Regions from separate parts of the Cellulosilyticum sp. ST5 genome, predicted to be linked through region 3. Evidence: riboswitches for the same ligand, from Rfam matches in the RefSeq annotation. Region 3 holds a riboswitch; each other region holds the start of a gene.

Region 1 (8,168 bases), 690 kb from region 3:
TGATAGGGCACAAGTACACTTCTTGCTATTTGTGGTTTAGGAATAAGCCTGAGCTTTGCCTCTGTAATAATACCCAGGGTTCCTTCTGAACCTATAAGTAAATCTTTAAGGTCTAGCCCTGTACTGTCTTTTATATTTTTGCTTCCCAGCTCTACAATGCTACCATTGGCTAAGACAACCTCTATGCTTCTGACATAGTCTCTTGTGACACCATATTTGACAGCTCTCATGCCACCTGCGTTGGTGCTGATATTACCACCTATGGTAGAAGCTTTCTCTCCTGGATCTGGTGGATAAAATAATCCATTACTTTCTGCAAAGGCTTGAACCTCTTCAAGTAAGACACCTGCCTGAACTGTTAATGTCATAGTCTCCTTATCTAAATGCTGTATACGATTAAGTTTGGTCAGATCAATGACAATACTGTCCTCTGTGGGAACTGTCCCTCCTGTAAGACCTGTCCCTGCCCCTCTTGGCACTACTGGAATATGATGTAGGTTAGCAAAGTCTAAGACTTTGCTAACCTCATCTGTAGAAGCTACAATGACTACTGCTGCTGGTTTTACTTTAATATGGCCAAGATGGTCTGAATAATATTTTTCATCTATGCCTGCTGTAATGACCCTATTTTCATCTTCAATTAATGCTTTCAGTTGCTCGAACATTTTTATCCCCCCTCTTTCACCATATTTATAAACACTTTAGTTGAAGCTTTGTTGGTTTATTTCCCCCACTTGGTGGTATACCACTCTGGTTTTTGGAAACCACTAAATTGATATTCACTACTTTCGATTACTTTATTAAAGGCTTCAGACTCAACAATCTCTAAAATGTCTTTAGCAAACTTACTGTCTACCTCACTTGTTCTTACTGCGATGATGTTCTTCATATCCTCTACTAAGACTTCTTTGTAGATTGCAGTATTTAAATCAATGCCTGCGGATAAAGCATAGTTACCTGGAATAGCTGCTAAATCTGCACTATCAAGTGTTCTTGGAAGCTGCGCCGCTTCTACTGGTGTAATCTTTAGGTTAAGTGGATTTTCTAGTACATTTTTTTCACTAAACTGAGCTACTTCTACTGTTTCATCAATCTTTAATAAACCTGCTTTTTGTGCTTCTAATAAAGCACGTCTTAGATTTGTTACATCATTAGGAACTGTAAAGGTAGCACCCTCTGCTACTTCACTAACATCTTTATACTTGTTAGAGTAAAATCCAAGCCCTGCTGTTGGAATATTAATGAGCTTTGTAAGCTCTAATTGATGCTCTTTCTTGAAGTTCTCAAAGTACACATTATGTTGAAATACATTAACATCTACTTCACCTTTTCCTAATGCTAAATTAGGCTGTACATAATCACTAAACTCAATAATTTCTACTTTATAGCCCTTCTCTTCAAGTGATGGTTTAATCGCATATTTCACCATGTCTCCATAAGGTCCTGGGCAGGTTCCAAACTTAATAGTTGTTTTTTCTACTTGTGTGCTTTGACTTACATCACTACTTGCACCAGCTGTACTTGCTGCTCCTTGTGATCCACTTCCACAGCCTACTAAAGTTCCAAGTCCTAAAATGATTGCACCTATTCCATAAACTAATCTTCTTTTCATATATTCCACTCCCCATATTTTTATTTTTAAATTTTTATAGCTTCTTAAACCAACTTACTTTTTAGTTAAATTAACGGCTATCCTTTCTCCCACCATTTGAATAAGCTGCACTACTACCACTAATAAAATAACGGTAATAATGAGTATATCTGTTTGATAACGTTGATAGCCATAGCGAATAGCTAAGTCACCTATTCCGCCACCACCGACAGTTCCCGCCATGGAAGAATAACCGATGATACTAATTAATGTCACAGTAATAGCTCTTACAATACCAGGTAAGGCTTCTACTAATAGCACGTCAAAAATAATATATTTAACACTAGCTCCCATAGCCAGTGAAGCTTCTATCACACCTTTATCTATTTCAGAAAAAGCACCTTCTACAAGTCTTGCTAAAAAGGCTACTGCTGCTACTGTAAGTGGTACGGTTACTGCCTTTGCTCCTATAGTGGTGTGTAATAAAAAATCTGTAAAAGGATAAAGTAGGACCAGCAAAATAATAAATGGAATGGAACGAATAATATTAATCACAAATCCAGAGATTGCATTAACCACTTTATTTTTGTGTAACAAAGGAGAAGCTGTGATATAAAGTAATAAGCCAAGAACCGTCCCCAAAACGATTGCAATAATCATGGATATCCCTACCATGTAAACAGTTTCTGTTGTTGCCTGCCATAGAGCTTCTATTAATTCACCTGTTTTCATGCGATTTCACCCTCCTTTGGAATAATTAATTCTATTTCTTCAATATTTTCTCCTATATACTTAAGTGCCTCATTAATAGCTTTAACTTCTCCCTCTATACTAACTACCAAGACACCCACTGGCTTTTCTTGAATGTAATCAATGTGACCATGTAGAATGTTAAGTACAACATCATACTTCTTGTTGGTATAAGCAATAATAGGCTCTAGGCTCTTGTCACCCCTATAAGTCAGCTTGATGATTTCCCCCTTCGCTGCATTAATAATCTCCTCTGGTACCTTTATCTGAGTCTTTACTAATCTTTTGGTTAATGCTGATTGGGGACTAGCAAATAACTCGTAAGCGCTATTAACTTCTACAATTTCACCTTGACTCATTACTGCTACTTTTGAGAACAACCTTTTAGCTACCTCTAGTTGATGCGTGATAAACACAATAGTAATCCCCAACTTAGCATTAATTCCTTTTAAGATATCCACAATTTCCTCAGTTGTTTGCACATCTAATGCAGAAGTTGCTTCATCGCAAAGTAAAATCTTTGGATTCGCTGCTAAAGCTCTTGCTATACCTACCCTTTGTTTTTGCCCACCACTTAAACTAGCTGGATAAACATTTTCTTTATCTTCTAGGCCCACTAGCTCAAGTAATTCTTTAGTTCTAGTTTGCCTTTGAGCTTTAGGGTAATCCTGGACTTTAAGAGCAAACTCTATATTCTCCCCTACTGTTTTTCTTGAGATTAAATTAAAGTGTTGAAAAATCATGCCGATTTTCTTTCGTAATCCCCTAATCTCTCTAGAAGAAAGTTTTGTTACATCCTCTCCCTCTACAAAAACACTGCCTGAAGTAGGCTTTTGTAATCCATTAATGGTTCTTACTAAGGTGCTTTTACCTGCGCCACTCCCCCCAACTATTCCAAAGATTTCTCCTGGTTCTATATGAAGTGATACATTACTAACGGCATTAACGATTTGATTTTTTTGTTTAAAGCTTACATTTACTTGTTCAAAACGAATCATTGTAGCACCTCCTAAAAATGTTTTTTTATTTGCGTTAATCTCTCTAAAGCTAGCTCTAGTGTTTCTGGTTTTTTAGCAAAGTGGAAACGTATATATTGATTAACAGGTTCTTTGAAAAAACTAGAACCTGGTACAGCTGCTACGCCTACTTCTTTAATAAGTCTTTTTGCAAATTCGTAGTCTGATGAAACACCAAATTCTTCAATATCAACCATGACATAATAAGCACCTTCTGGCTTAAAGTACTTAAGTCCTATGCTATCAAGCCCTGACAAGAACAACTCTCTTTTCTTTCCGTATAACGCTGTAAGTTCTTTATAGTAGTCATCTTCTAATTTAAGTCCTACTGTTGCAGCTTCCTGAAGAGGGGCTGCTGCTCCTACTGTTAAAAAGTCATGTATCTTTTTACATTGATCAATAATAACCTTCGGTGCTATTACATAACCTAATCTCCAACCTGTAATGGAATAAGTCTTTGAAAGTGAACTACAAGAAATAGTTCTCTCAAACATGCCAGGTAGCGATGCAAAGTAATGATGTTTATATGGTTCAAAAACGATATGCTCATAAACTTCATCTGTAATGACATAAGCGTCATACTCTTTAACAAGCTGTGCAATGTCTAGTAGCTCTTCTTTAGTAAATACCTTTCCAGTTGGATTAGATGGATTACAGAGAATCAAAGCTTTAGCACCTGCTTTAAAAGCTGCTTCAAGTTCCTCTTTATCAAAGTTAAAGGCAGGTGGTTTAAGTGGAATGTAAATGGGCTCAGCTCCACAAAGCACTGTATCTGCTACATAGTTCTCATAAAAAGGTGAGAAGATAGCAACTTTGTCACCGCTATCGCAAATAGCCATCATAGCTGTCATCATGGCCTCTGTACTACCACAAGTGACTACGATATTTTCATCTGGGTTTAATTTAATCCCCATAAAATGTTCTTGCTTCTTGGCTAAAGCTTCTCTAAAATTTTGTGCTCCCCAAGTCACTGCATATTGGTGCGGCCCCTCTATGGCTACCCTTTGTAATTCTTCTATTAATGCCTTAGGTGGATCAAAATCAGGAAAACCTTGTGAAAGGTTAATAGCCCCATGTTGATTAGCAATACGCGTCATCTTCCTAATCACGGATTCTCCAAACCCATCTAATCTATGACTTAACTTACTCATCTTGTTTCCTCCCTTTAATTAACCTTGATCTTGTAGTTTCTTTCATTTTTCCGTGTTTTTCTGCCTACTTCATTTAAAAGTAATATTTTACAAACTATAAAAGCTGCTTTCTTAAGATAAGAAAGCAGCTTTTAAAATTCACTATGCTACATACTCTTATCTTCCAAACCACTTCTGGTTTGCTGGAATTAGCACCTTGAGCATTTTATAACATGTTCAGGTTGCCGGGCGTCACTGGGCCAGTCCCTCTGCCTCTCTGGATAAGAAATTATTCACTTGGTTTTATTTCCTAGTTGTTTTATATGTTTAGTAGTATATTTTTATTTTTTTAAATTGTCAACTATTTTTTAATATATTTTTTTATTTTATTTTCTTTTTAATTTCCCTTGAAGTTACTAGGAATTTCTTTTTTTATAGAACCATTAATGGATAAGTTTTATTTATTATTATTTTCTTATTTGCTTTAGTCTTTGACTATCAATAACTTTTTCTTTTTGGACTGTCACATTTTTAATTCCTTTAAAATAAATATATTTACTAGGAATTAAATTTGATGTATACTCTCTTTAATTTAAAAAATTTGATATATTGTAAAATTTATTACCAATTTAAAGGAGGTTATTTTATGAAATTTGAATCAAAGGTTATCCATGGTGGTATCTCTGAAGATGCCTTTACAGGCGCAGTTAATATTCCTATTTATCAAACATCTACTTTTAGACAAGAAGGGATTGGTAAACATAAAGGCTTTGAATATGCACGCACAGGTAATCCTACAAGACAGGCTTTAGAAGAACTTATTAAAGATCTAGAAGGTGGCATCGCTGGTTTTGCTTTTGCTTCTGGTTTAGCCGCTCTTTCTACAGTCCTTATGCTTTTTAAAACAGGAGACCATATTCTTCTATCTGATAATGTCTACGGTGGTACTTTTCGAGTAGTCGATAAGGTATTCGTTCATCTTGGCATTTCTTATTCTCTAGTAGATACTTCCGACCTTGAAGCTGTTCAAAAAGCTATCACGCCTACTACTAAAGCCATCTTTATTGAAACACCTACTAATCCATTAATGAAAATCACAGACCTATCAGCAATTAGTACACTTGCCAAAAGTCATAACCTCATTTCGGTTGTTGACAACACGTTTTTAACCCCTTATCTTCAACGTCCTATAGAACACGGCATAGACATTGTTGTTCATAGCGGCACCAAATATTTAGGCGGACATAGTGATGTGGTTGCTGGGCTTGTAGTTGTTGCTCATGAAGACCTTAAAGAACGACTTGGCTTTTTACAAAATGCTGTAGGTGGGATACTTGGTCCCCAAGATAGCTTTTTACTTATAAGAGGTATTAAAACATTGGCTATTAGATTAGAAAAGGCTCAAGCTAATGCTAAAGCGATTGTTGATTTCTTACACACTCTACCTCAGGTAAGTAAAATCTATTATCCAGGTTTAGGCGCTATGATTTCTTTTGAACTTAGTGACCCCGAGGTCGCTCTAAAGCTCGTAGAAAATGTTAAACTCATTGCTCTGGCAGAAAGTCTAGGAGGCGTAGAAAGTCTTATTTGCCTTCCAGCAGCTATGACGCATGCTTCTATTCCTGTAGAACAAAGAAAGGCCTTAGGTATAACAGATGGTTTACTTCGTCTTTCTGTAGGCATCGAAGATGCTGACGACTTGATAACTGATTTAACCCATGCACTTAATCTTTCTATCTCTGAAGGAGGTACATCTCATGCACTATATTAATGATATTCGTGAACTTATTGGTAATACCCCACTCTTAAAACTCAATCATATTTCTCCTAATCCTGATATTAATATCTTTGGTAAACTAGAATATCTAAACCCAGGGGGAAGTGTTAAAGACCGTATTGGCCTAAAGATCTTAGAAGATGCCGAAAAAAATGGGCTACTTAAACCTGGCTATACCATCATCGAAGCTACTGCTGGTAATACCGGTATAGGCCTTGCCATGGCTGCCTTTGAAAAAGGCTATCAACTTAAAATTGTTATTCCTGCTAAGTTTGCTATTGAAAAACAAATACTAATGCGCGCCTTAGGTGCAGAATTAATTGTTACTCCAACAGAAGAAGGTATTGAAGGTGCTGTTCAAAAAGCAGAAGAATTAGCAAAGCAAATCCCAACTAGCTTTATGGCTAAACAGTTCGATAATCTCTCTAATAGAGAAGCTCATCGTCAAACAGGTAAGGAAATCTATGATGCCCTTGATGGGAAGATAGATATCCTCGTAGCAGGAGCAGGCTCCGGTGGTACTATTATTGGCATTGCCTCCTATTTAAAAGAGAAAAATCCCAACATCAAAATTGTACTCAGCGACCCTAAAGGCTCTATTCTAGGAGGTGGGGAAGAAGGTACCTACCATATTGAAGGTATTGGTAATCATTTCATTCCTTCTTTATTTGATGCTTCCTATGTCGATGAGGTAGAGAAAATTTCCGATGAAGAAGCTTATTACTATGTACAGCTATTAGGCAAAAAAGAGGGTGTATTGGTTGGTTCTTCTTCTGGTGCAGCTATGGCTGGTGCCATTAAGCAAGCTTATAAAGCTAATGGTAAGGTTAATATTGTAGCCATCTTCCCTGACCGAAGCGAGCGCTACTTTAGCCAGAATCTTTATAACTTCGATATGAATCTCTCTGACTATCGCTTTAATGACCTATTTGATAGTTGGGCTACTCATTATGACGAAACTGTTTACACAAAAAAGGGTGAGTATTATGAAGTCTTTAAAAACTACGAAGAAATTTTAAGAGAAACTGTCTCTTTTATTAATTCACCTACTTCTGCTACAGTCTTAGATATTGGTTCTGGTACAGGTAATCTAGGAGCCGTTGCAGCTAATTCAGGTTATAAAGTAACTGCCATTGAGCCAAATGCTAAAATGAGAGAATTAGCGTCAGCTAAATATCCTCATATTCCTGTTCAAAATGGTTCTTTTCTCTCTTTAGATATTCCTGATGCAAGCGTGGATGCTATTATTTCTAGCTACGCTTTCCACCACTTACAAGATGAAGAAAAAGCTAAATCTATAGCCTTTATGGCTTCTAAGCTTCGCCAAGGCGGTCAAATTATTATTGCAGATACCATGTACGAATCTCCCGAGGCTGCTTCAGCTGTATTAAATTGGGCTGAAAACTATGGCTTTACTCATCTTGCTCAGGATTTAAAAACTGAATTCTATACCACTCACGAAATCCTCGCTCATGCATTTGAAACGGCTAATTTCCGGGTAAGCTTTAAGCAAATGAATCAATTCGTATGGATTTTAGTTGCCACTTTGAACGCATAGTTTATCATATTCATACTCCTAAACCGCATAAACTATTACGACACCTTATGATAAAGGAGTGTTACTTATGTTTGATCCAAGAGATACTTGCCTTTTAGATGATGCACTTGCAAGATTTGATGAACTTGTAAACGCTCCTTGTCTACATGAGCTGACTCATTTCCCAGTATCTCCTTCTGAGACTCCTCCTGCCTGCTTAGGCTTTATTCAAATTGAAGGCTTTCCTGTCACAGATACCTTTAAAGCATTTTCCTTTGTTTTAAATGCTCTAGAAAGCCTTCAAATAACCATTGGCTATGTTATACAAGTGCGCAATGAACAACTTTCTATTTATATTGGTATTAAA
Region 2 (8,168 bases), 1.3 Mb from region 3:
TAGTTCCTTTAAAACAACTGGGTGCTACGGATATCATAGATATTAATAGCCGCCTCTATTATATCAAATTTAAACTTAAAAAGAATATTACGGTCTCTTATGTATATAATATTAACGCAAAAAGTAAGTATTTTCTACAGCGTATTTCCCCCTATCCTCTCCCAAAGGGACTTTTTACAAACCATGATGAAATTATAGACTTTATTAAGCGTGATATTCGTAAATTCAAAACTGCATGTAATAGTTCTAATTTTGAGCTCTTTTTAGGGATTACTAATACGCTAGGTTATGTCTCTAGTGATATAGAATCTTTGTTTTTAAATTATAATATTCCAAAAGAACAACTTGATCAATTTTATCATCAACTTCATCAATTAAGCGACTTAGTTCATCAAATGAAAGCTAAAAGTACTCATATCATATTAAAGGATTAACGAAAAAAAGCTATTGCATGGGGTTATGGAACTGTCTCCATACGCCTTACGCAACAGCCTTTTTAGTGAATCTCTATTATATATGTTTAAGATGCTTTAAGGAAAAATCCAAAATTGGAGAAGAATGAGTCAATGCGCCACAAGAGACATAGTCTACACCTGCAGCTGCAATAGCTTTTAAACGCTCTTTATTGACATTACCAGAACATTCTGTCTGAGCTCTATCTCCTATAAGTACCACTGCTTGCTTCATAGTTTCTATATCCATATTATCTAGCATAATAATATCTGCTCCTGCTTCTAGAGCTTCTTTCACCATGTCTAAATTTTCCACTTCCACTTCTATTTTACGTACAAAAGGTGCATATGCTTTGCAAGCTTTAACTGCAGCTGTAATACTACCTGCTGCCCCTATATGATTATCTTTAATAAGTACACCATCTGTTAGATTAAAGCGATGGTTAGTTCCTCCCCCTACTTTAACTGCATACTTTTCAAATACCCTCATACCTGGCGTCGTTTTTCTCGTATCAAGTAACGTCGTCTTTGTACCTTTTAATTCCTCAACCAATTCATGAGTAAAGCTAGCTATACCACTCATACGTTGTAAATAATTTAAGGCTGTACGTTCTCCGGAAAGTAGTACTCTAATATCACCTCTTATACTAGCAATAATCTCTCCTTTTTTAACTTCATTCCCATCTTTATAACTTGTTTGCATCTCAATATTTCCTATTAATTCAAAGGTACGTCTAAAAACACTAAGGCCTGCTAATATGCCATCCTCCTTACAAATAAGTTGTACTTCTCCCTGTTGCTTCTCTTTCATAATTGCCATAGTCGTTACATCTTCGCTGGTGATATCTTCTTTGATTGCATTTAATATATGCTCATCCACATTTATATTGTTTATGAAACCATCTAACATAAAAATTTTCATCCTTTCTTTTGATTGCTTCTAATAAAAGAGTCTCGTAATTTGCTTTTATCTCTTCTATAGATTCCTCAATGATAGGAATACCTATAGGCCCTTTGGACAAAAACATATCACTTGCTTTTATATCGAGTGCAACCTTTTTAGCAAATACTAATCCTTCCAAAAGTGAATTACTTGCTAGACGATTAGCTCCATGTACCCCTGTACGGCTTGTTTCTCCAACTGCATATAAATGTTTAAGTGATGTTCTTCCCCTAAGGTCAACTGCAATACCACCCATAAAATAGTGTTGAGCTGGTGTAACAGGAATATCCTCTTTGGTCAAATCATACCCTTCTTCTTTACAAGCCTCATATATATTAGGAAAGCGCTTTTTAATATATTCTCCATCTAAGTGCTTCACACTTAAGTACACATGATCTGTTTGAAATTTAAGCATTTCTTCGCTTACTCTAGCTGATACAATATCTCTTGGCAATAACTCATCTACAAAACGTTCTCCTTTAGGATTGAGCAAATACGCACCTTCTCCTCGTACAGCCTCAGAGATTAAAAAGCGTTTCCCTTGTTTTTGACTATAGAGGGTTGTAGGATGAATCTGGATGTAGTGAATATCTGCTACTTGTACCTGATGTTTTAATGCAATAGCTACTCCATCACCTGTTAGATGTGAAAAATTGGTGCTTGCTTTAAAAACACCCCCTATACCACCTGTAGCAAGTACAATATCCTTGGCATAAACGGCATGATAACTTCCTTTATAATAGACCATTACCCCATATGCTGTTTTATTATTTTTAATCAAATCTACTAGTGTACATTGTTCTAATAGCTCGATATTAGCTCTTTGTTTAACGGCAGCTAAAAGTTTACTTGTAATTTCTTTTCCTGTTACATCTTTGTGATGTAAAATGCGATTCGTGCTGTGTGCTGCTTCTTTTGTGTAAACGAGTTCACCTTTTTCCTTGTCAAAATCTACACCTAAAGCAATTAACTCATTAATGATTTCTCTAGATTCTCGAATCATGGTTTCTACAGCTGTTCTATCATTTTCATATTTTCCTGCTTTTAAGGTATCTTCTACATAACTTTCAAAATCCCCCGCATCTTTTAAAACACAAATGCCCCCTTGTGCTAAAAAAGAGTTACTTTCTTCTAATTGACCTTTGGTAATCATTAAGATGTTTACAGTCTCAGGTAAATGAAGTGCACAAAATAATCCTGAAACACCTGTCCCTACAATGACTACATCATATGCTTGTTTCATTTTATTTTGCCAATTGATGCATCTTACTAAGAGCACCTTCTGCCTTTCTTCTCATTTCTTCGTCTAATTCAATAGGATGCTTTAATGTATCTAGGGCATGGTAGACATCCTCTAAACTAATGCGTTTCATATTAGGACAAAATTGTCTGTGACCTACGGCATAAAATTGCTTGTGAGGATTTTTCTTTTTAAGTTCATATAGAATACCCATTTCAGTCCCAATAATAAATTTCTCAGCAGGGTCATGAGTAGCGTAATCAATAATACCTGAAGTGCTTCCTACATAATCTGCTAATTCTGTAATGACTTTAGGGCACTCTGGATGAACTAGAACCTTGGCCTCTGGTTGCGCAGCCATAGCAGTCTTTAAACTTTCTACTGTAATACTTGTATGTACATGACAAAAACCATCATTAAAAATGAAATTTTTTTCTGGTAATTGCTCAGCAATATAACGACCTAAATGTTCATCTGGTATAAAGAAAATATTTTTTTCGGGTAGCTGACCCACAATCTCTAAAGCATTAGAGGAAGTGACGATCACATCGGCTTCTGCTTTAATCTCTGTGGTTGAGTTAATATAGCATACAACCGCTAAATCTTTATAAGCCGCTCGCATTTCTCTAATCTTTTCTATTTCTATCATATGAGCCATTGGGCAATCAGCATGCTCCTCTGCCATAACTACCTGTTTATAAGGATTAAGAATCTTAGCACTTTCCCCCATAAATCTAACACCGCAAAAGATAATCAGTTGTTCTGGTCTATCCATGCATACTTTGCTTAAATAATAAGAATCTCCTACGTAATCTGCTATTTCTTGCACGGAATCATCTACATAATAATGTGCTACAATAAGTGCATTTTTTTGTTTTTTTAAAGACCTAATTTGCTCTATTGTATTAACTACATTCATTTTCTCGCCTCACTTATCAAGTTATACTTTATTTAATATAACATCATCCTCTTAAATAATCAATACATGTGTAAAGACACCTACTAAGTCATTTTGTTGAATTCAAATTTCTTCCTATTTAATGTTATTAATCTCATAGCATGGTACTAAATAAAAAAGAGCTGTTGTATTAACAAATAAAATTGCTAATACAACAGCTCTCTATCATTAATTTAAGCTTACCACTGAACCTTGGTACTTCTCTGCAATAAAGTCTTTTACTTCCTTGCTTCCTAAAGCTTCAATAAGTGCTTTAATATCTTCTCTATTTTCGTCGCCTTCACGTACAGCTAAAATATTAGCATAAGTTTGGGCCATTAAAGAATCTGCTGCCTCTTTTGCTAGAGCATCCTCTTCTACATTAAGTCCACCTTGAATAGCATAATTACCATTAATAACTGCAAAATCCACATCTTGAAGTGTACGTACAAGCTGAGCTGCTTCAATTTCTACTATTTCAATGTTACGAGGATTTGAAGTAATATCTGTTTTAGTTGCTGCTAAACCTGCTGACTCATCTACAGTAATGATACCTAAATCTTGAAGAAGCATTAAAGCTCTTGCCTCATTAGTTGTATCATTGGGTACCGCAATTTTAGCTCCATCTTTGATATCATCTATACTAGATGATTTTCCTGGATAAATGCCAAATGGCTCATAGTGGACAGCTGCTACTGATACAAGATGTGTACCATTCTTACTATTAAAATCATCTAAATAAGGTTTATGTTGAAAATAATTAGCATCTAATTCTTTATTTTCAAGTGTTAGGTTAGGCTGCACATAATCTGAAAACTCCTTAATTTCAAGATCATAGCCTTTTTCTTTCAAAATAGGTTTTGCTACTGCTAGAATCTCTGCGTGTGGTGATGTAGATGCTCCTACAACAATTTTATTACTTGCTTCACTTTTGCCACAACCTGCAAGAAGTGAAAGTGATAATACAGCTACCAAACTTAAAGTTAATAATTTTTTCATTTTATTTCCCCCTGGTTTTCATTAAGATTTATTTTCTTTTATCTTGCTTTGTTGCTATTTTCATACCTATACCTTGAATACATTGAACGATAATGACTAATAAGATTACCGTTACTAACATCACTTCTGTTTGATAACGATAAAAGCCATAACGAATGGCAATATCTCCAAGACCACCACCACTTGTAAAGCCAGCCATTGCTGAATAGCCTAAAATAGTTGTAGCTGTAATAGAAGCACCTATCCATAAAGAAGGTTTCGTTTCAGGTAACATCACTTTCCAGATAATTTGAAAAGGTGTAGCTCCCATAGAAAGAGCTGCTTCGATAATGCCGTGATCTAATTCTTTAATAGAAGACTCTACCATTCGCCCGATAAAAGGGGCTGCTGCTACAACTAAAGGTACAACAGTTGCTGTTGACCCTATAGTGGTTCCCACCACCCATCTTGTAAAAGGTTGAATAAAAATAAGTAGAATCAAGAAAGGTACTGAGCGTGTTATATTGACTATCACATTTAAAATGCTGTTAAGCCATTTACTAGGCAATAAATTTCCTTTTTCTGTAACAACTAAGGCTATACCCAAAGGTAAACCTATCATATAAGCTAATAAAGTAGAAAATAAGGTCATGTATAAGGTCTCGAATATCCCTATTGTAATGGTTTTAATCATTTCAACATCCCACATTTTACATAACCTCCTCTACAATTAGTTCTCTTTGTCTTAAGTAATCTAAGACACGCATTGCTTGACTTGTATCCTCTGGCAATTGAAGTACCATTTGTCCCATTGCTTTATCTCCTACCTGTTTCATATCTGCATAGATAATATTGACATGAGCCTTACACTCTAAAATCATACTTGCTATAGCTGGATCATAAGCTGAACTGCCATCAAAAATAATGCGTGCACATTTCGTGCCTATGTACTGACTAGGTGGCATGCCATTTGGATAAACGAGTTGCTGCCCTACTTGACTTTGAGGATGAGTGAACACTTCTTCTACTGTTCCAACCTCTACAATTTGACTATCTGCAATAATGGCAACATGAGAACAAATCTCCTCTACAACCTTCATTTCGTGGGTAATAATAACAATGGTAATACCAAACTTCTGATTAATTTCTTTTAGCAATGCTAAAATAGATTGAGTTGTACTTGGGTCTAAGGCCGATGTGGCTTCATCACATAAAAGCACCTTAGGATTAGTAGCTAATGCCCTAGCAATGGCTACTCTTTGCTTCTGCCCTCCTGAAAGCTGTGAAGGATATGATTTCGCTTTATCACTTAACCCAACTACCGCTAATAACTCTTTAGCTTTTTCTCTTGCTTCTTTTTTCTTCATACCTGCAATTTCTAATGGAAAACAAACATTATCTTCTGCTGTACGTTGCATCAACAAATTAAATTGTTGAAAAATCATACTCATAGACTGCCTGGCTTTCCTAAATTCTACCGCACTTAATGTACCTAAATCTTTTCCATCAAAGTATACTTTACCTTTGGTTGGCTCTTCTAGATAATTAATACATCTTACGAGGGTACTTTTTCCAGCGCCACTCATACCAATGATGCCATAAATGTCTCCTTTATAAATATCTAAGTTAACATCTTTTAATGCCGTGAATGTTCCTTGATCTACTGAATAGGTTTTACTTAAATTCTGTAAAGATATAATTGGCTGATTGAATACTTTCTCCATTTTTTCCTCCTTCTAGAAACAAAGTAAACCTCTCTTATTTTTAATGATCACTAAAAATAAGAGAGGTTTACTTTGCTTTGATTCATCCGCCCTTATCTTCCAGAACCTTAGGTTCTGCAGGAATTAGCACCTTTCACTTAAGTGTGGTTGCTGAGGTATCCTAGGGCCTGTTCCCTCCACCTCTCTAGATAAGCTTTTCTATTGATACTTAGTATAATCATGTTAATTTGAAAAGTCAAGAAATAATTTCTATTTTTTTCTAATCATCTTTAATTTGCTTTCTACTAATGCTAATACTTCTAACGCATCTTCCCTGCGGCTTACTACATCATAGCGATCCATATCAATGACTACAACTTCACTGGCATGATAATGACTCATCACCCATTCATCATATCCTTCCCATAGTTGTCTATAATAAGCTTCAAGCTGTGCATCTAATTCATAGCTTCTACCACGTTTCATAATACGCGATAGCACTGTTTCAAATGATCCCTTTAAATAAATCATTAAATCAGGTGCTTTCTTAGGAAGTTCCTTTAACTCTTGCATCATATTATCTAACAAACGATCATACATTTGAAATTCTAAATCCGAGATTCTTCCTAGGTCATTATTAACTTTAGCAAAATACCAATCTTCATAAATACTACGATCAAGTACGTTATTATCATGATACAATGCACTTTTAATACTTCTAAAACGTGTATCTAAAAAATGTAATTGTAATAAAAAGGGATATCTTTTCTTTTCTATTTCTTCTTCACTTGAAGTATAAAAAAGAGGTAAAATTGGATTATTATCTACACTTTCATAAAATACTTCCGTTCCAAAATGCTCTCCTAAAAGCTCTGCAACACTGGTTTTTCCCAGACCTATCATCCCACCAACAACTAGCAACATTCTTCACCTATCCTTCTCACTTATCTCAAAACAACTTCTTCTATCATAAGTGTTTACATAATCATTGTCAATTGATTGATAGGCATGTTTCATTTGGACTTATTTTCATAACATTATAGACTTACTTTTAAAATCATAACCTTCTGCTATTGCTAAATCACCTATCATCTATTTACAATTCTTTATTATCTATTATCATGTGATTACATCAAAAAACTGTGTTTAAAAGCTCTCACTTTTAAACACAGTTTTCTATCTTACTTCCAATCTTTCAAAATGTTGATATTACTTGCTTCATAAACTGTATCACGCCTAAAGTTACCAGTTTCTTCATCATAAACACAATCAAATGTCATCATACCTGCTCCAGCTTTATACTGAACTAATACATGTACTCTTTCATAATCGTTATAATCTATATAAACTAAATATTCTAAGCCGCCTAATTGAATATAACTTTTTTCAAATAACGGATAAATATCATCACCTTTTTTGACAACTAAGGTCCAAACTTGGCCATCATCTAAAAAATAACTGCCATCATCCGTTATTTCTCCTTGACAGTAGACCTCAATGGTTTCATTGCTACCATCTAAATCAAAATCTACATCAAAACTACTAAAACGATTTAAACCTTCTAAATATGTAGCATCTTGAATAGGTGTAATCATTTCGCCTGAATGGGGCATCCCCATATCATCTGTTTCAAGCTTTAGATATTCAATACCTTCATGACCATTTTTCCCATCTTCAGCTATAACATAGTCAATACTTTTATTTTTGTAGGTCACTGTAATCATAATCTGCGGAATACCTTCTGGTCTTACAGCATACAGAAGTAGACCATAACCTTCTGGTGTTCCTTCTTTTGCATATAAGGTATCTTTTGCAATAAAGCGTTCACCTGTATACTCTACTTTGCTAATTGTAATTTTTGAACCGTTATATTTGGGTATAATCATTAGATTATCTTTTGTATCCATCTGTTTAT
Region 3 (8,168 bases):
AAATAGTAACTTCTACAGCTAAGATGTTTAGAGGCGAAGCAGAATTAATAGAACTATCTTCTGTACCACCACTAGCTAATAATAATAACTTAGCACATGAAATAACAGACTATGTAAAGGACTTAGTAGGTGAAAAGTCAGTAGTATTATTTGAGTCAGGTGGTATGGGATCAGAAGATTTTGCTTCTTATTCATATGAAGTACCAAGTGTTTATATGATGCTAGGTGCCGGTTCAAAAGCTGAAAATGATTTATTTGGTGAACCTATGCATAGTGCAAGGGTTGTATTTAATGAAGAAATATTACCTACAGGAGCTGCCATCCATGCCTATAGTGCCATCATGTGGCTAAAAAATAATAAGTAGTGAATAGAAATCAACATTAGACAAAGCAGAAGAAAGTCTTTTTGCTATATTTAAAAAGAAGGGGCTGTAAAAAAACAGCCTCGAAACAAGGAGCAGGTCGCCTGTAGCGACCTGCTCCTTGTTTTTTTATAGATTTATTGTCATTATCACAAAATTAGAAGTCACTTATTAAGCCTATGGTTTTATAGGCTTTAAATGATGATATTATATCCGTTTTTTATGCAGCTATGGATGTCCGATGTTTCTTGTTATGATACTTATAGAGGTTGTATCCACAAGAAATTAACGTGAATTCTAAAATGACAGCTTTTTCACCTCGCCGAAATAATCTTTTATAAGATCTATCCCACTTAATTATCCCAAATGTCCCCTCTGATTGAATACTTCTGTTCATACACAATAAGGCACCATGAATTGATTCTAGATTATTTATTACTTCCTTATGTATTTCTGTTAATTCTCGATTAAGGCGTATTGTTCTATTTCCATGTGCTCTTTTGCAACATTCACTACGATATAGACATCCTGCACAGTCTTCACATTCATATATTTCTTCTGTTCTACCATATTGATTTTTATATATATGCCTATCACATTTATATATAAACTTTTTATTATTAGGACAGATCAGGTTTCCGTGTTCATCTCTTTTGAAATTTACTGCACGATATGGATCATAATGATATTTTTGATTCTTAGTTTCCCTCTCAAACATAGTAAATTTCATATATTTTTCCATGCCATGTTCCTCACAATAAAGATAATTGTTATAAGAACCATATCCTGCGTCAGCAACAGGATACGTTGGATAATGACCATAAGTAGCATTAAACTTTTCCATTAAGGGTTGAAAACATTCCATGTCTGAAGCATAAGGTTTTGCGTCTATTACAGCTATATATTCATCACATATGGCAGCCTGCATATTGTAAGCAGGAAGGAGTTGGTCATTTCCCATATAATCACGTTTGATTCTCATAAAAGTTGCATCGTAATCAGTTTTTGAATAACTATTTCTTCGCTCTCCACATACTTCGATGTGCTTTGCATATTTCTTGAGGCGTTCTAGATACCCCTGCATTTCCTGATACTGTTTTTGATGGATACTTTTCTTATGCCCAGCTCCGGAAACAAATTTTGAAACCTCTAGATTTATTGCCTTCTGATAACTTTCAAGCAATGCCTCAACGTAATCAATCGCATATTCATCTCTTTTTTCTAACTTCACATTAAGAAAACTAAGAATCTCTGAATTCATTGTATCGATGAGTAATGAGATCTTTTCGAACACTTTGTTTCTATTTTTGATGCAAGATTTCTTCCATACCCAGGTATAGCGATTAGCATTAGCTTCGATCTTTGTTCCATCGATGTAAGTGTGATGTAAATCCACATGCTCTTGATCAAAAATATAAGAATTGATATCAATGAAGATTTGTTCAATTGAAGTCGTTAATTCATTACGAATAAAGTTGCCGAAAGTAGCAAAAGATGGAGCTTTCATTCCGTCAAGAAGATACATATATCTGATGTCTGTACGGCAGAGTTTTTCAATATTTCTTAAAGAACTAATGCCATGCTCCATAAAAGTGAAAAGTATAATCTTAAGCATTTTATCTGAATCACATCTTGGACGACCTATTTTGCAGTCCTTCTCTACAAAATATCGTGTTAGGTCAATGTGATCCATTACTTCGCATAAAGTATATACTGGATCTGAAATATCAATTATTTTTTCGATATCCAATGGTAATTTTAGCTGTCTTGGTGTAAAATTATCATTGGTATTTTTGTTTAGTAGCATAAATAAATTATACCAAAAAAATCGCTGAAGTCTTACGACCTCAGCGATTTTTTCGTTAGGGGAGTTTTTTTACATCCCCTTTTTTATTATAATAAGACATTAAAAGCCCTATAAAAATGGAGTTAAATATGCGAAGAACAAAATCCTTATATGCTATAATGATAATAGTCTTATTATAGAAGGCAGGAGTCTTGCATCAACTGATTTTTTTTGCAAGGTACTTTTTGAAAACTTGAGTTATACTACTGTTAGAGGTGAAATTGGTGATGGAATGGTTAAGTAAGATGAATGATGCTTTGGATTACATAGAGTCAAATATAACAGGTAAAATTGATTATTGCGAAGTTGCCCGTGTTGCCTGTTGCTCTTTGACGCGATTTCAAAGAATGTTTACATTCATGACAGATTTAACAATAGGAGATTATGTGCGGTTTAGAAAAATGTCTCTTGCAGGTGAGGATATTAAAAATACTGATATAAAGGTAGTGGATTTAGCTAATAAGTACGGATATGAATCTCCAGAGGCATTTACGAGAGCTTTTCAAGCTTTTCATGGTATGCCGCCAACGATTGTCCGAAAGCTGGGAATAGCCAAAAAATATCAGCCAATCACTTTCCAAATCAAGTTTGACGGAGGTAGTATCATGACTGGTTCAAAATCATTAGTTCGTATTGAAGAATTAAATCATATGAAAGTAGTTTCCTTTCAAGTCAATTGTGACAGACCTGAAACTTTGGCATGGAATCAATTACGAGAGTGGGCTGTAAAAAATCTGAATGACTATGAAGCTAGAAGATATATAGGTTTTGCACCTAATGGACATCACCCAACAGGGGAAGAAAATGATTTTCATGAATATAATGCTCAAATGGTTTTGCATGGGGAAGAAGGACTCAATACAACTTTGCTAGGCGCAAAGGTGAGTGATGCACCTAAAGGCCTATTTCTTGTGGGTGATGTGGTGTTGAATGAATTTAATGAAGATGGAACTTTAGATATAGGTTTATCCATGAAAAAATCATCACAGACTATATATGAGTGTATGTTGGATATGGGCGGCTATGATGTGGATTTTGACGGTCGAAATTATTTAGAAGAACATCTTTTTTCGAAGGAATGGTTTTTAGCTGACAATCCCTCGAAGGTACCAGTAGAATTTAAGTTTTGGCTTCCTATAAAAAAGAAATAGATTTTTCACTTTTTTTGAGTGAGTAAATTAAGAAATATTGTGATAGAGAGCTATCTAGCTCTCTATTTTTATTGTATAGGAAAGTCCTGCTTTCCTATACAATAAAAATAGACTGCTGCAATTTGGTGCAGTAGTCCTCTAAGTCTTAACTTTTATTGGATTTCAATTAATCGTTTTGCTTTGGGTACTTCTTCTTTTGGAATATTTATCTTTAATATACCCTCTTCTAGTTTAGCTGTAATGCCTTCTACTTTAACATCTTTTAAGCTAATCGCACGCTGCATAGAAGCAATGCGACGTTCTCGATGGATATATTGATCTTTTTCATCATTCATTTCTTCTTTTCGTTGTACGGCTATAATCAGTTGATCGTTCTGATAGTCGATGGCAATGTCTTCTTTTTTTACGCCTGGCATCTCTGCTTCAATAGCATAGCCATTAGCATCTTCTTTAATATCTACCTTAAAGGTGTCATACTTAAAATCCCTTAAGTTGAGAAGATCATTGTTAAAAAAGTCATCCATTACATGATAAAAGTCTACAAATCCGTTGTTGCTCCTTTGAACTGCTTGACGATTGAATGGTGTTAATCCAAACATATAAACTCCTCCTTTAAGAAACCTTTTTATAGTTTTGTTAGCACTCTCATTGGTCGAGTGCTAATTACACTTATAATATAGGCTTCTTAAATGTCATTGTCAAGTATTTTTTTAATATTTTTATAAAAATTTTGTATTTATAAAATATGCTTTCAAACCTTCATTCAAAAAGTAACTTATAGTGTCAGAAACAATCTATTACTAAAATACTAGGAATTAAAAATGTGGAAATTCATAGTTGTAAAAACCAAGTAAAACCAATACATGAGGTTCAAAAGCTTGAAAAATCAATATCTAGCTATAGGAAAAAACTATATTTTAAATATAAGCAATTTTATTGACAATATTCGACGAAGAATATATACTACAAAACATATTAAAACACTAAGAAATAAAAACACAGAAATAAAAAACTGTTTCTTATCGAGAGAGGCTGAGGGATAGGCCCTATGATGCCCAGCAACCGGACATTCCATAAGTGTACACGGTGCTAATTCCTACAAACGTAGAGTAATTAAAACTTTGAGTTTGAGAAGATAAGAAGGTGAGTTCTGCTTTATTTGAGCTACTTTCTTATCAATAAGAAAGTAGCTTTTGTATTTTATATAGTAAAACATATATAAGTTAGAACTATCTTCTACAGATGAAGGAGTTTCTAAAACAACAGGGAGGTGGAGTAAATGTCGCTAGCAGCTGAAAAATTAAAATATCGCTTATTAGGAGTAATCAAAGGCGATACTTATAGATATTCCCAAAATGTGCAGGGGGACTTTAGTAATTTGCAGCCAGGGGAGTTTGATTGGTGGAAATATAAGTATTACATAAAGCAGATTGAAAGAGCAGAGAAAGGTAGTCAAATTGAGGATTATTTTAAAAAGCAAGACCTTACATTTTCATTACCAGAGGCATTTGAGATAACAGGGAAATTTACTTTAACAGCGGGTGGAGACTTACTTTCAGGAGACCAGTTAACACCAGAGACAACCGAGCATTTCTGGGATGAGGTAGAAGATTTTTACTTTGATGGAGTAGACAGCATTTACGCTAATTTGGAAACGCCTATAGCTTCTTCTAAACCAGTACAGAATGCACCAAGAAGTGTTAATAGTACGCCAGAGCTTAATGGAACACTAGGTATGTTTGAAAGATATTTACATGGTGGAAGAGGGATTAATTTTTTCTCTACAGCTAATAATCACTGTTTAAATCAAGGAGAATCAGGGCTTATTGAAACCTTAGAATTGATTGATAAAAAAGGCTGTAAACAGGTTGGGACAGCTAGAAGTATAGAGGAACAAAGAGACATTCCCATCATAGAAAAGCATGGAGTAAGGGTAGCATACTTAGCTTATACCTTTACCTTGAACGGTGATCAAGTGCCAGCGGGAAAGTCATATTTAGTAAACTATGTCAAGCTGAATAACCCGGGAGAAAAGCTAGATTTAGTGAAGGAACATGTACAAATTGCTAGGGAAAAGAATGCTGACATTGTAGTTGCCTGTCTCCATTGGAGCTTAGAATTTGAATCCTACCCTATTCAAAACATCATCGATATGGGACACCGGGTATTAGAGGAATGCGGCGTAGATATTATTATAGGCAATCATGCTCATGTCGTGCAGCCTATTGAAAAGTATAGCTTCATAGATCCAATACAAGAAGTTAGGAAAACAGGACTGATTGCTTATTCGTTAGGCAACCTGGTAGGAGATTTTAATACGTTGAATGCTTTACTTGGGATTCTAATAAAGATTGAATTGACTAAAGGAATCCATAAGGAAAAAGAAGTAACGGTTATAAGCGATTTAAAGGTATTTCCTTATTATATCTTTAAGCAATATGAAAAGGGAAAATATAAGGAAATTAAATTATTAGATTTCATTAAATTGATAAACAAAATAGAAAAAGGGCAGCTTCCTTATGTGTTTACAAAGAAACAGCTCAAAGAAATTGCTCATTTAAAAAGACTATTTTTAAGGTTAATGCCAGAGGACAATGCAGGTATTCTAGAAAAAAACTAGGAAGAGGGGAGGAAAAAATATGATTAAATTAAGTCATATACATAAGACCTTTCATACAAAGGGTGCAAAGGTTGAAGCATTAAAGGATATTAATTTAGAGATAGAACAAGGCGATATTTTCGGAGTAATTGGCTATAGTGGGGCAGGAAAAAGTACGCTCATTCGCATCATTAATTTACTGGAGAGGCCTGATGAAGGAGAAGTAGAGGTAGACGGTACCATACTTACTCAAATGAATAAAAAAGAATTGTCTAGAGTGCGTAGTAATATCGGGATGATTTTTCAAGGCTTTAATTTAATGAACAGTATTAATGTTTATGACAATATTGCAGCGCCTCTTAAAAATTTAAAGTGGAATAAAAAAGAAATTGAAGAAAAGGTCAACAACTTACTAGAGTTAGTAGATCTAACAGATAAAAAATATGCTTATCCTAATCAGCTGAGTGGTGGGCAAAAGCAAAGAGTAGCTATTGCAAGGGCACTAAGCAGTGATCCAAAGATCCTGCTATGTGACGAAGCTACTTCTGCTCTAGACCCTACCACAACTAAATCTATTCTTCAGCTTCTAAAGGAAATTAGATATAAGCTGAATATTACCATTGTAATCATTACGCATCAGATGGAAGTAGTAAAAAGCATTTGTAACCGCATTGCCATTATGGAGAAGGGCGAAGTGATTGAAAGTGGAGATATTGTAGAAGTTTTTACTAGTCCTCAAAGTCAGGTAGCAAAAGACTTTGTTGCCCATTCTTCAGGGACCATCATTAACGAAGAAGATTTAGCGCAGTTTACAGGTATGGTATGCAAATTTAACTTTTATGGTGAAGTAGCTCATGAACCTATACTTTCAAAGTTAGAACGAGACTTTGATATTCAAGTTAATATCTTATTTGGGAATATTGAGCATCTTTATACAGGCATTGTAGGGAGCCTTATAGTTGAGCTTAGAGGTGATGATTGGCAGATACAAAAAGCGCTTGATTACTATAGAACATTGAATACAAAAGTGGAGGTGATTAAACATGCTACAGCAATTAATGCCTAATGTAATTGAATACTCAGCAGAGCTAGGAAAGGCTTTTAATGAAACAATGATCATGATTTCTGTATCAGGTCTATTTGCTTCACTCATAGGCATTCCAGTAGGGGTCATGCTACTTGTTTTTTCAAAGGACCATATTTGTGACAACAAATTAGTTTATTCCATTGTTTCTAAGATTGTAAATACACTAAGGTCTATACCGTTTGTTGTACTTATAGCAGCTATCCCAGGACTTACTAGAATGATTGTAGGAACAACCATTGGTGTTAAAGGTGCTATTGTGCCACTGGTAGTTGCCAGCTTTCCTTTTATAGCAAGACAAGTAGAAATGGCACTTCTTAAGGTGGATAGAGGTATTATTGAAGCTTATGAGGCTATGGGATTTTCAACATGGAAGATTATTACGAAAGTAATTTTAGTAGAAGGTAGAAAAGATATTATCTTAGCCATTACTGTTTCACTTATTAGCTTAATTGGTTATTCAGCTATCACTGGAACTGTTGGTGGAGGCGGACTTGGCGATTTTGCTATTAGATATGGTTATCAGTACTTTAAGACAGACATTATGATCGTTACCATTATTATTATTTTACTCCTAGTTTATTTGATTCAGGGAGTGGGAGATTTCATCTATAAAAAATTGGCTCATTAATAATAAATTATAAAAAGGATAGGGAGAGATGACAATGAATAAAAAGAAATTATTATCTATTATATTAACAGGTGTATTAGCATTAGGAGTTTCAGCATGTGGGACAGGAAAACCAACAAGCAATGAGGCAAGTAATACTACTCAGACAGAAAAAACAGATAGTGGGGAAAAAACAGTTCTTAAGATTGGGGTAAATGGTACAGATTTTCGCTTGTGGGATAATATCAATGAAAGGCTGGCAGAGTACAATATTGAACTTGAACCAGTGAGCTTTTCTGATTATATTAAACCTAATCTTGCTTTAGCAGACGGTGAAATTGACCTTAATGCTTTCCAACATGAACTTTATTTTGAAAATTTCATCAAAGAACATAGCTTAGACTTATCTTCAATCGGCTATACATTTATTGCACCTCTTGGCTTATATTCAAACAAAATCAAAAGCTTAGATGAAGTTAAAGATGGGGCAACTGTGGCTATTCCAAATGATGCTAC
Region 4 (8,168 bases), 410 kb from region 3:
CAATTAAATAACGATTAGTCATAATATCTTGTGTACCAAAAAGTAAAATACACTGTGCTTCTTCTCCATCACGACCCGCACGACCTGCTTCTTGATAATAGCCTTCCATATTCTTAGGCATATTATAATGTAATACGAATCTTACATTGGGTTTATCTATCCCCATTCCGAAGGCATTAGTCGCAATCATCACTGATACTCTATCATATAAAAAGTCATCTTGATTGCTACTTCGCTCAGCTTCACTTAAACCCGCATGATATTTTGTACATGGTAAACCTAACCTAAGTAGTCTTTCATAGAGATCATCTACACCTTTTCTGGTTGCACAGTAAATCACACCACTTTCACCAACATGTTCTCTTAGATACATTTCAGTTTCGTGAAGTTTATTTTCTGGCTTTCTTACTTCAAAATAAAGGTTAGGTCTATCAAAACTACTGGTTAACTCAAATGGTTTATTGAGTTCTAAAAGCTTAATAATATCTTCTTTGACGAGGGGCGTCGCTGTTGCTGTAAAAGCGGCTACAATCGGTCTCTTAGGAAGAGCGTAAAGTATTTGACTAACTCTTCTATAACTAGGTCTGAAGTCATGTCCCCACTGACTCACACAATGGGCTTCATCCACTGCAACCATAGAAACAGGAACCTCCCTTATTAAATCCATAAAACTCTCAGTCTCTAGACGTTCTGGTGCTACATATAAAAGCTTGTATGCTCCCATTCTAGCATTGGCTCTAATTTCTCTAAATTCTTTTGTACTTAGAGTAGAATTAATAAGCTCTGCTTCAATGCCGTACTCTTTAAGTGTATCTACTTGATCTTTCATCAAAGAAATAAGAGGAGAAATAACAATAGTCACTCCATCCAATAAAAGTGCTGGTACTTGATAGCATATGGATTTCCCCCCACCAGTTGGCATAATCCCTAATGCATCTTTGCCTGATAAGATAGCCTGAATCAATTCTTCTTGCCCAGGTCTAAAGGCATCATAACCATAATATTTCTTTAGTATATTTAATGGATTCATTTTACTTTCTCCTTCTTTTCTCTATTTATTGTTTCGAAATACTCTACTCTCACCCATTCTTAACAGTATAATCCACGTCTCTGAATGTGCCATAATCTTAAATATAGCCTTGTTCTCTATTTATCCATTATAACCATAATGACGCACCACTTAAACATATAAACTTTTTCCCTCTATTTTATATTGTCCTATTCATTATTTACTAGCACCGGTGAATTGTACGGCCCTCCTAGATTAAATAAAACACTCATTTGACTACTTTATAAATTTTATTATAACGGTCACTTCTATTTTTAATCATTAAAATTCGCTGTATTGCTTGCTTCACAATTTATTTTATTACTTATTTTCACTATATAATAATTCAAAAATATTTTTCACTTAGAATTCTTGATGATTATTTTAAAGCTATTTCTATTTCTTTACTTTAATTCCATAATAATTCAATTGACACTAATCACTTTACATAATATTATATTTACATATGAATATACTTGCTTATCACGAGTGGCGGAGGGACTGGCCCTATGAAGCCCGGCAACCTGTATAATATCAAGGTGCCAAATCCAACAGTAAACAAACTGGAAGATGAGTATAGACCGGTCAAAGCCTGAGTTTATACTCAGGCTTTTTTGCGTTTAAAGGAAATCATCTATTTTAAAAACAGGAGACACAATGAAAAATAACAAAACACTTTCTATACGTACAATTGTAGCCATAGGAATTGGATCAGCAGTCTTTTTAATCTTAGGACGTTTTGCTTCTATTCCTACGGGGATTCCCAATACAGAAATTCAAACAGCTTATGCTTTTTTAGCATTAATGGCTGTGCTTTATGGCCCTCTAGCTGGTGCCTCTATCGGATTCATCGGACATACATTAAAGGATATTACAGCTTATGGGTCACCATGGTTTAGCTGGATTATTGCTTCAGCCGTAGTTGGACTCATTATTGGTTTTTCAGTTAAAGCCTTAAAACTTCAAGATGGCTATTTTGGTAAAAAACAACTCATCCTCTTTAATTTATTCCAAGTTATAGCAAATGGAATGGCTTGGGGGATTGTTGCTCCTACTTTAGATATACTCATTTATGCAGAACCAAGTAATAAGGTTTATATTCAAGGAGCAGTATCTGGAATCTCTAATATTATAACTATCGGCGTATTAGGTTCTATTTTATTAGCTTCTTATGCTAAAACTAGAATCCAAACCGGAAGTTTAAAACTTGAAGACTAATATAACTTGCGTTCTAAATGTCTATTACAACTTCAAAGCTGTTTACATTTAGAGCTCATTATCCAGAGGCTACAGTTTATAATATTGTATCTTGAAGATGATTAAATATTATGAGCGATAGTCAATAGATACAGAAAGGAACAACTATGAAAAAACCTGTTATTGAATTTAATAACTTTAGCTTTCAATATAGAGTACAATATGAACCTACTTTAAAAAACATTAACTTAACTATTTATGAAGGTGAAAAGGTACTCATCTTAGGTCCTTCTGGTTCAGGAAAAAGTACCTTAGGTGCTACTTTAAATGGCCTTATTCCTTTTAGAACAGAAGGTACATCAACTGGTAGTTTAAAAATCAATGGTAAAGAAACTGCCAATCTTAGCCTATTTGAACTTTCTCAAATGGTGGGGACGGTTCTTCAAGATCCTGATAGTCAGTTTATTGGACTTACTGTAGGCGAGGATATGGCCTTTAGCCTAGAAAATAAATGTATCGCACAAAATGAGCTGAAGACAAAAGTAAGTGAAGTAGCTTCTATTGTAGAGGTAGATGATTTTCTAAATGTGGCACCTCACTCTTTATCTGGCGGGCAAAAACAACGTGTTACTTTAGGCGGTACCCTTGTAAGTGATGCCGATATCTTGCTTTTTGATGAACCTTTAGCTAGCCTCGATCCAGCTACTGGTGAAAAGGCTATTGACCTAATTCATCAAGTACATGAGCAGACTGGTAAGACTATTATTATCATCGAACATCGTTTAGAAGATGTTTTACATCGACCTATAGACCGTATCATCGTTATGAACCAAGGTCATATTCTATTAGATACAACCCCAAATCGATTATTTAAAGAAGATACCCTTAAACAAAATGGTATTCGTGAACCACTCTATATTACAGCACTTAAGTATGCGGGATGTGATCTTAAAGCTTTTGATAAAGTTGAACCTTTAGATCAAATTAATCTTAAAGGATGTAAAGAAAAACTTGAAGCTTTTATGAATAATACATTAGAAATTAAAGACAAAGTTAATGATGATGTGCTACTTGAATTTGAAGAAGTTAACTTTAGCTATGATAGAAGTAAAGCTTTACTTAAAGATATTAACTTAAAACTTTATAAGGGTGAGATGCTAAGTATCGTAGGCAAAAATGGCGCTGGTAAGTCTACACTTTCAAAACTGATTTGTGGTTTTTATAAACCTACTAAAGGTAGACTACTCCTTAAAGGACAGGATATGAAACACTTAACCATTAAAGAACGCTGCGAATCTATCGGTGTTGTACTTCAAAATCCAAATCAAATGATTTCTAAACCAATGCTTTATGATGAAGTTGCACTTGCACTTCGTAATCAAGGTTTACCTGAAGCCGAAGTAAAAGCACGAGTTTATGAAACACTTAAAGTATGCGACCTCTATCAAATGCGTAACTGGCCTATTTCAGCACTGAGCTTTGGTCAAAAGAAACGTGTAACGATTGCTTCTATTTTAGTAAGTAAACCCGAAATTCTTATTTTAGATGAACCAACTGCCGGACAAGACTTTAAGCATTATACAGAGATGATGGAATTCTTGAAGTCACTTAATGATGAAGGCATTACAATCATCATGATTACTCATGATATGCATTTAATGTTAGAGTATACAGATCGTGCTATTGTTTTAGCCGATGGTGAAATTTTAGCTGATAATACTGTGACTCATGTGCTTACAACTTCAAACATCATTACACCAGCTCATCTTAAAGAGACTTCTTTATATTCACTTGCAGTTAAAGTAAAACTTGAAGACCCTAAAGCTTTTGTTCAAAGCTTTATTAAAGAAGATAGAAGGAGAAGAAATCTATGCCAAATGTAACGCTCGGATATCTTGAGGCAGATTCCCCTATTCACCGTTTAACTGGAGCTACTAAACTAATCTGTTTAATTTTTTGCTCCTTAACTGCTATGCTTACTTATGATACAAGAGTATTAGCTATGTTACTTATATTGAGCTTAATTTGCTTTAAAGTATCTCAGATTAAGTTTAAGGATGTGGCTTTTGTAGTTTACTTTATATTAGCCTTCCTTTTAATTAATAATATTGCTATTTTTATTTTTTCCCCTATGGAAGGTTGTAAGATTTATGGTAGTACTACAGTATTATTTAAAATAGTAGGGCCCTATACCGTAACTGTAGAGCAATTATTCTATCAGCTCAATGTAACACTTAAGTATTTTGCAGTTATTCCAATTGCTTTATTATTCATTGTAGCTACTCACCCAAGTGAATTTGCTGCTTCTTTAAATCGTATTGGAGTAAGCTATAAACTTTCTTATGCAGTAGCTATTGCCTTAAGATATATTCCAGATGTCCAAAGAGATTATAGAGAAATTGCTTTTGCAGCGCAAGCAAGAGGAATTGATCTATCTAGTAAAGAAAAACTAACAAAACGTATTAAAAATATGAGCACCATTTTGATTCCACTAATTTTTAGCAGCTTAGAACGTATTGAAACCATTAGTTGTGCTATGGAACTTCGTTCTTTTGGAACTCATAAGAAACGTACTTGGTATAGCAGTAGGCCTTTTGCTAAAAGAGATTATATTGCTATTGTAGGAGTCGTTCTACTATTTTTAGCTTCTTTATGGATTACTATGAAAAATGGTAGCCGCTTCTATAATCCTTTTGTATAAAATCATTAAAAGAATTTATTCAGAGGCATAATAGCTTCTCACTGACTATATAAATACAGGTTGCCTCAAGATTTTGAGGCAACCTGTATTGTGTTTTCTTTTATATTATCCACAATTTGTTTTGTTTTAATAAGTACTTATCCCCTTTTTCTTTAGTTTTCCACTGAATAACTTGCACTCACTGCTCCGCTTACAAAAACTATTATATATATCTTTTTGTAAGGTAAATTATAGAACAGCATTTTTTCTAACCTATTAAGTCCAATATATCCATTACAAAATGAATACAAAAGAAATGATACACCTTACTCCTCTAACTTTATATATCCTGTAAAGGTATTAATATTAAATAACCTTACTAGATATTTTCAAACTTGCTAAGCTAGGAGGTCATTTCTCCTTGCCTCTCTTTGTAGATCATTAAGCTTTATTATTATCTTCTCTAGCATTTGCCTATTTAACTCACATAAGCTTTCATCTAGTTCAAACGGGCTTCCATTAGTAATAGCATTCATACCTAAGCATGCAAAACATGCTGTATGTGCAAAGCACTTACTGCACTTCTCATTTTCTATTTTATTAAACTTTAAATATCTACTTATCATATATTCAAATTGTTGCTCATCTAATACATTCTCGTTATAAATAGATCCTCCCCACTCATCTTTCATATCTGTTAATACAGAACAGGGGTAAATATCACCATTGGTACTAACAGATAATGCATTAATTGCTGCATCACAAATATACTTAGATGGTGTCTTTTTAGTGAGTGACTCCAAAATACAATCTAAAAAAGTATACGATAGCCCCTCTCCTTTTTCCGAAAGCGCCTCATCAATAGCATCTAAAAATTCATCTAGATTATCTAACATTAACTCCTTAATAGGTTCCTTTTGATTACATCCCATGGGGACAATATGAATATCTACATCCCCAATCTGTTGCTTAATACTTCTTACAATATCCATAACCTTCATTTGATTTTCCTGATGATACTTATGATAGGTTACCTCTATACTTGCTGGCTGTGAAGTGTATTGTTGAAGCTTTCTAATATTGTCCATAACAACTTGAGCCGTACCTTCTCCATTAGCAAATACTCTTGCCACATCTTGTGCTTCTTTGGTGCCATCAAAACTAATAGTTACTTGGATATCATACTTGTTAATGAGTTCAATCAATTCATCTGTTACTTGTGTACCATTAGTAACCATTCCTAAATATGTTTTTTGCCCTGTCTTTTCATTTTTTTCATATACATACTCACATACATACCTGATAACTTCCATATTTTGAGTAGGTTCCCCTCCAAAAAGAGCCACTTTTTCAATGGTATCAAAATGATTAAAAAATATCTCTAATGCGCGATGTGCCGTCTCTTGCGTCATTATTTGTCTAGATGAATGGTATTTACCTCCATTTGCATAACAATATTTACATCTTAAATTACAATCGTTACTTATATTTAATGATAATTTTTCGAGGAATAGTTTTTTAGTACTATATTCATCAACTAAATAATCATTATCTCCCAAACACACTCGTATCTTTTCATTAAATGCATCATACTGGTCCCCACTTATCTCTAATCTAGAAATAATACTTTCCCTGCTCACCCCTTCTTCTACTGCATTAATAAAATCTTTCATGGTTCCATTCACAACAAAATACCTTAATGTTCTTGGAAAATATGCTATTGTGCATGAGTCTTCTTCTATATAATGGACCCTCATAAGCTACATCCTTTCTTTAAACCATAAATTAATAGGCAGTTTAGTTAAAGTATTTTTACTAAACTGCCTTACCATTAACCTCTATAGATTGTCTTTTTTAAATTCTTTTAATAGTTGGTGAAACTGCATAAAGTGCCATGATGGGTGGTCTTTTACTTATTACTTCTTTGATTACGTCAATAATAAAGAAACCTCCATCTAACTGCATTAACTCTTCATCTGTTAATGATTTAAGTACTTTTTCATCTTCTTTCATTTTATTTTCCTCCTTATATGTTTAAAAAAATTATTAACTGCTTTACTACTTATTATACCCTCTTAACAATGCCACTAAGCGGTGGAAATGTTATTATAGGTGGCTTTGTTGGAATTTTAGAAATTCCTCCAAGTCGAGGTGGTACTATAGTTAAGATATTTCCTCCGGAGATTTCTTGTAATTCTTTAATTACAATTTCATCCATAATTAATTCTTTTTTCTGCTTATTTTCCATTTTAAACTCCCCTTTATCAACTCGATTTAGTATTACTTTTTAAGAACCTTAAATATAAAATCAATAATAGGTTTGGGATTCGGTCTAATAGCATATAATAATGTTACCATTGCACCTTTTGCTACAGCTGATTCTATAAAGCCCCCAGTTAACTCCATAAGTTCTTCATCTGTTAAAGCCATTATAAGTTTTTCATTCTGGTTCATATTTTCTCCTCCTCTCTCTAATGCTTATTTTTAACTTTCCAATATTTCATATTGATTAATATTGAAAATTAAAAATTCATAAGTCATTCTTAAGATACACCTAATTTTTCATTAAACATTTGTTGATAAATACTAAACTCTTCATATTTTAGTGTAGTTTCTTTAATAAGTGCTTTAGCTTCCTCTTCATAATTATTCTCAACTAAAATAACTGCCAAATCATAATAGGGATCCAAGAATCTATGATCTGTGTACTCAATAGCCTTTTTTAAATGCTCTATTCCTGTTTCTACTTGTCCCATCTTAGCTAATGCTAAGCCTAAGCCTTTCAGAGCATATACATCCTTTGGATTCGCCTTCAAAATAATCTCATTGCATCTTTTAGATTCCTCGTAATTCTCCAACATAAACTGAATATATCCGTAATTTTTTCGTGCCTCTATATCATTAGGTTCATATTCTAGATACAAACTTAATGCAGTTTCTGCTAATTGATGCTTTTCATTCTGTAAGAATTTCATTGCTTTTCCCAGAAGTTCCAATGGATTCTCTACATTTCTTAATACAGCTTCTGCTTGATCCATGACCATACCATATGAACAATATTGATTCTCTTCATAAATACTGCCCTTATGAACTAATCTAGAATTAGTACATCCACCTTTACAGATTGCCCCATATCTACATTTTTTGCAGTGACCTTTCAGCTTGTCCTTCGTTAATTGACGATTCCAACTAAAGGCATCTTCCCTTTCCCAAATAGATCTTAATGACTCATTTCTTATATTG

Evidence for each region. A riboswitch is a leader RNA that binds a small molecule or an ion and turns the genes downstream of it on or off. The one in region 3 is predicted to bind S-adenosylmethionine.
Region 1: another riboswitch for S-adenosylmethionine. It lies ahead of QTL86_RS18980 (pyridoxal phosphate-dependent aminotransferase); the one in region 3 lies ahead of QTL86_RS15815 (CapA family protein).
Region 2: another riboswitch for S-adenosylmethionine. It lies ahead of QTL86_RS09715 (methionine ABC transporter ATP-binding protein); the one in region 3 lies ahead of QTL86_RS15815 (CapA family protein).
Region 4: another riboswitch for S-adenosylmethionine. It lies ahead of QTL86_RS17710 (ECF-type riboflavin transporter substrate-binding protein); the one in region 3 lies ahead of QTL86_RS15815 (CapA family protein).

Annotation. Positions count from the first base shown of each region.
Region 1 is NZ_CP132338.1:3,937,123-3,945,290, reverse strand. It holds gene QTL86_RS19000 (FAD-binding oxidoreductase) at 1-665, opposite strand, end outside; gene QTL86_RS18995 (MetQ/NlpA family ABC transporter substrate-binding protein) at 722-1,612, opposite strand; gene QTL86_RS18990 (methionine ABC transporter permease) at 1,667-2,323, opposite strand; gene QTL86_RS18985 (methionine ABC transporter ATP-binding protein) at 2,320-3,339, opposite strand; gene QTL86_RS18980 (pyridoxal phosphate-dependent aminotransferase) at 3,351-4,508, opposite strand; SAM riboswitch class I at 4,662-4,775, opposite strand; gene QTL86_RS18975 (trans-sulfuration enzyme family protein) at 5,134-6,258, shown strand; gene QTL86_RS18970 (pyridoxal-phosphate dependent enzyme) at 6,245-7,822, shown strand; gene QTL86_RS18965 (hypothetical protein) at 7,890-8,168, shown strand, end outside.
Region 2 is NZ_CP132338.1:1,986,736-1,994,903, forward strand. It holds gene QTL86_RS09685 (hypothetical protein) at 1-434, shown strand, start outside; gene nadC (carboxylating nicotinate-nucleotide diphosphorylase) at 511-1,362, opposite strand; gene QTL86_RS09695 (L-aspartate oxidase) at 1,325-2,638, opposite strand; gene nadA (quinolinate synthase NadA) at 2,640-3,554, opposite strand; gene QTL86_RS09705 (MetQ/NlpA family ABC transporter substrate-binding protein) at 3,762-4,571, opposite strand; gene QTL86_RS09710 (methionine ABC transporter permease) at 4,600-5,259, opposite strand; gene QTL86_RS09715 (methionine ABC transporter ATP-binding protein) at 5,261-6,274, opposite strand; SAM riboswitch class I at 6,364-6,469, opposite strand; gene QTL86_RS09720 (deoxynucleoside kinase) at 6,524-7,177, opposite strand; gene QTL86_RS09725 (hypothetical protein) at 7,435-8,168, opposite strand, start outside.
Region 3 is NZ_CP132338.1:3,247,063-3,255,230, reverse strand. It holds gene QTL86_RS15835 (M20 metallopeptidase family protein) at 1-365, shown strand, start outside; gene QTL86_RS15830 (transposase) at 583-2,169, opposite strand; gene QTL86_RS15825 (helix-turn-helix domain-containing protein) at 2,436-3,359, shown strand; gene QTL86_RS15820 (Hsp20/alpha crystallin family protein) at 3,512-3,958, opposite strand; SAM riboswitch class I at 4,376-4,501, shown strand; gene QTL86_RS15815 (CapA family protein) at 4,639-5,979, shown strand; gene QTL86_RS15810 (methionine ABC transporter ATP-binding protein) at 5,999-7,024, shown strand; gene QTL86_RS15805 (methionine ABC transporter permease) at 7,002-7,673, shown strand; gene QTL86_RS15800 (MetQ/NlpA family ABC transporter substrate-binding protein) at 7,708-8,168, shown strand, end outside.
Region 4 is NZ_CP132338.1:3,658,250-3,666,417, forward strand. It holds gene recQ (DNA helicase RecQ) at 1-1,030, opposite strand, end outside; SAM riboswitch class I at 1,526-1,625, shown strand; gene QTL86_RS17710 (ECF-type riboflavin transporter substrate-binding protein) at 1,706-2,266, shown strand; gene QTL86_RS17715 (ABC transporter ATP-binding protein) at 2,413-4,128, shown strand; gene QTL86_RS17720 (energy-coupling factor transporter transmembrane component T family protein) at 4,116-4,946, shown strand; gene QTL86_RS17725 (radical SAM/SPASM domain-containing protein) at 5,324-6,682, opposite strand; gene QTL86_RS17730 (hypothetical protein) at 6,780-6,938, opposite strand; gene QTL86_RS17735 (hypothetical protein) at 6,991-7,173, opposite strand; gene QTL86_RS17740 (hypothetical protein) at 7,206-7,379, opposite strand; gene QTL86_RS17745 (radical SAM/SPASM domain-containing protein) at 7,469-8,168, opposite strand, start outside.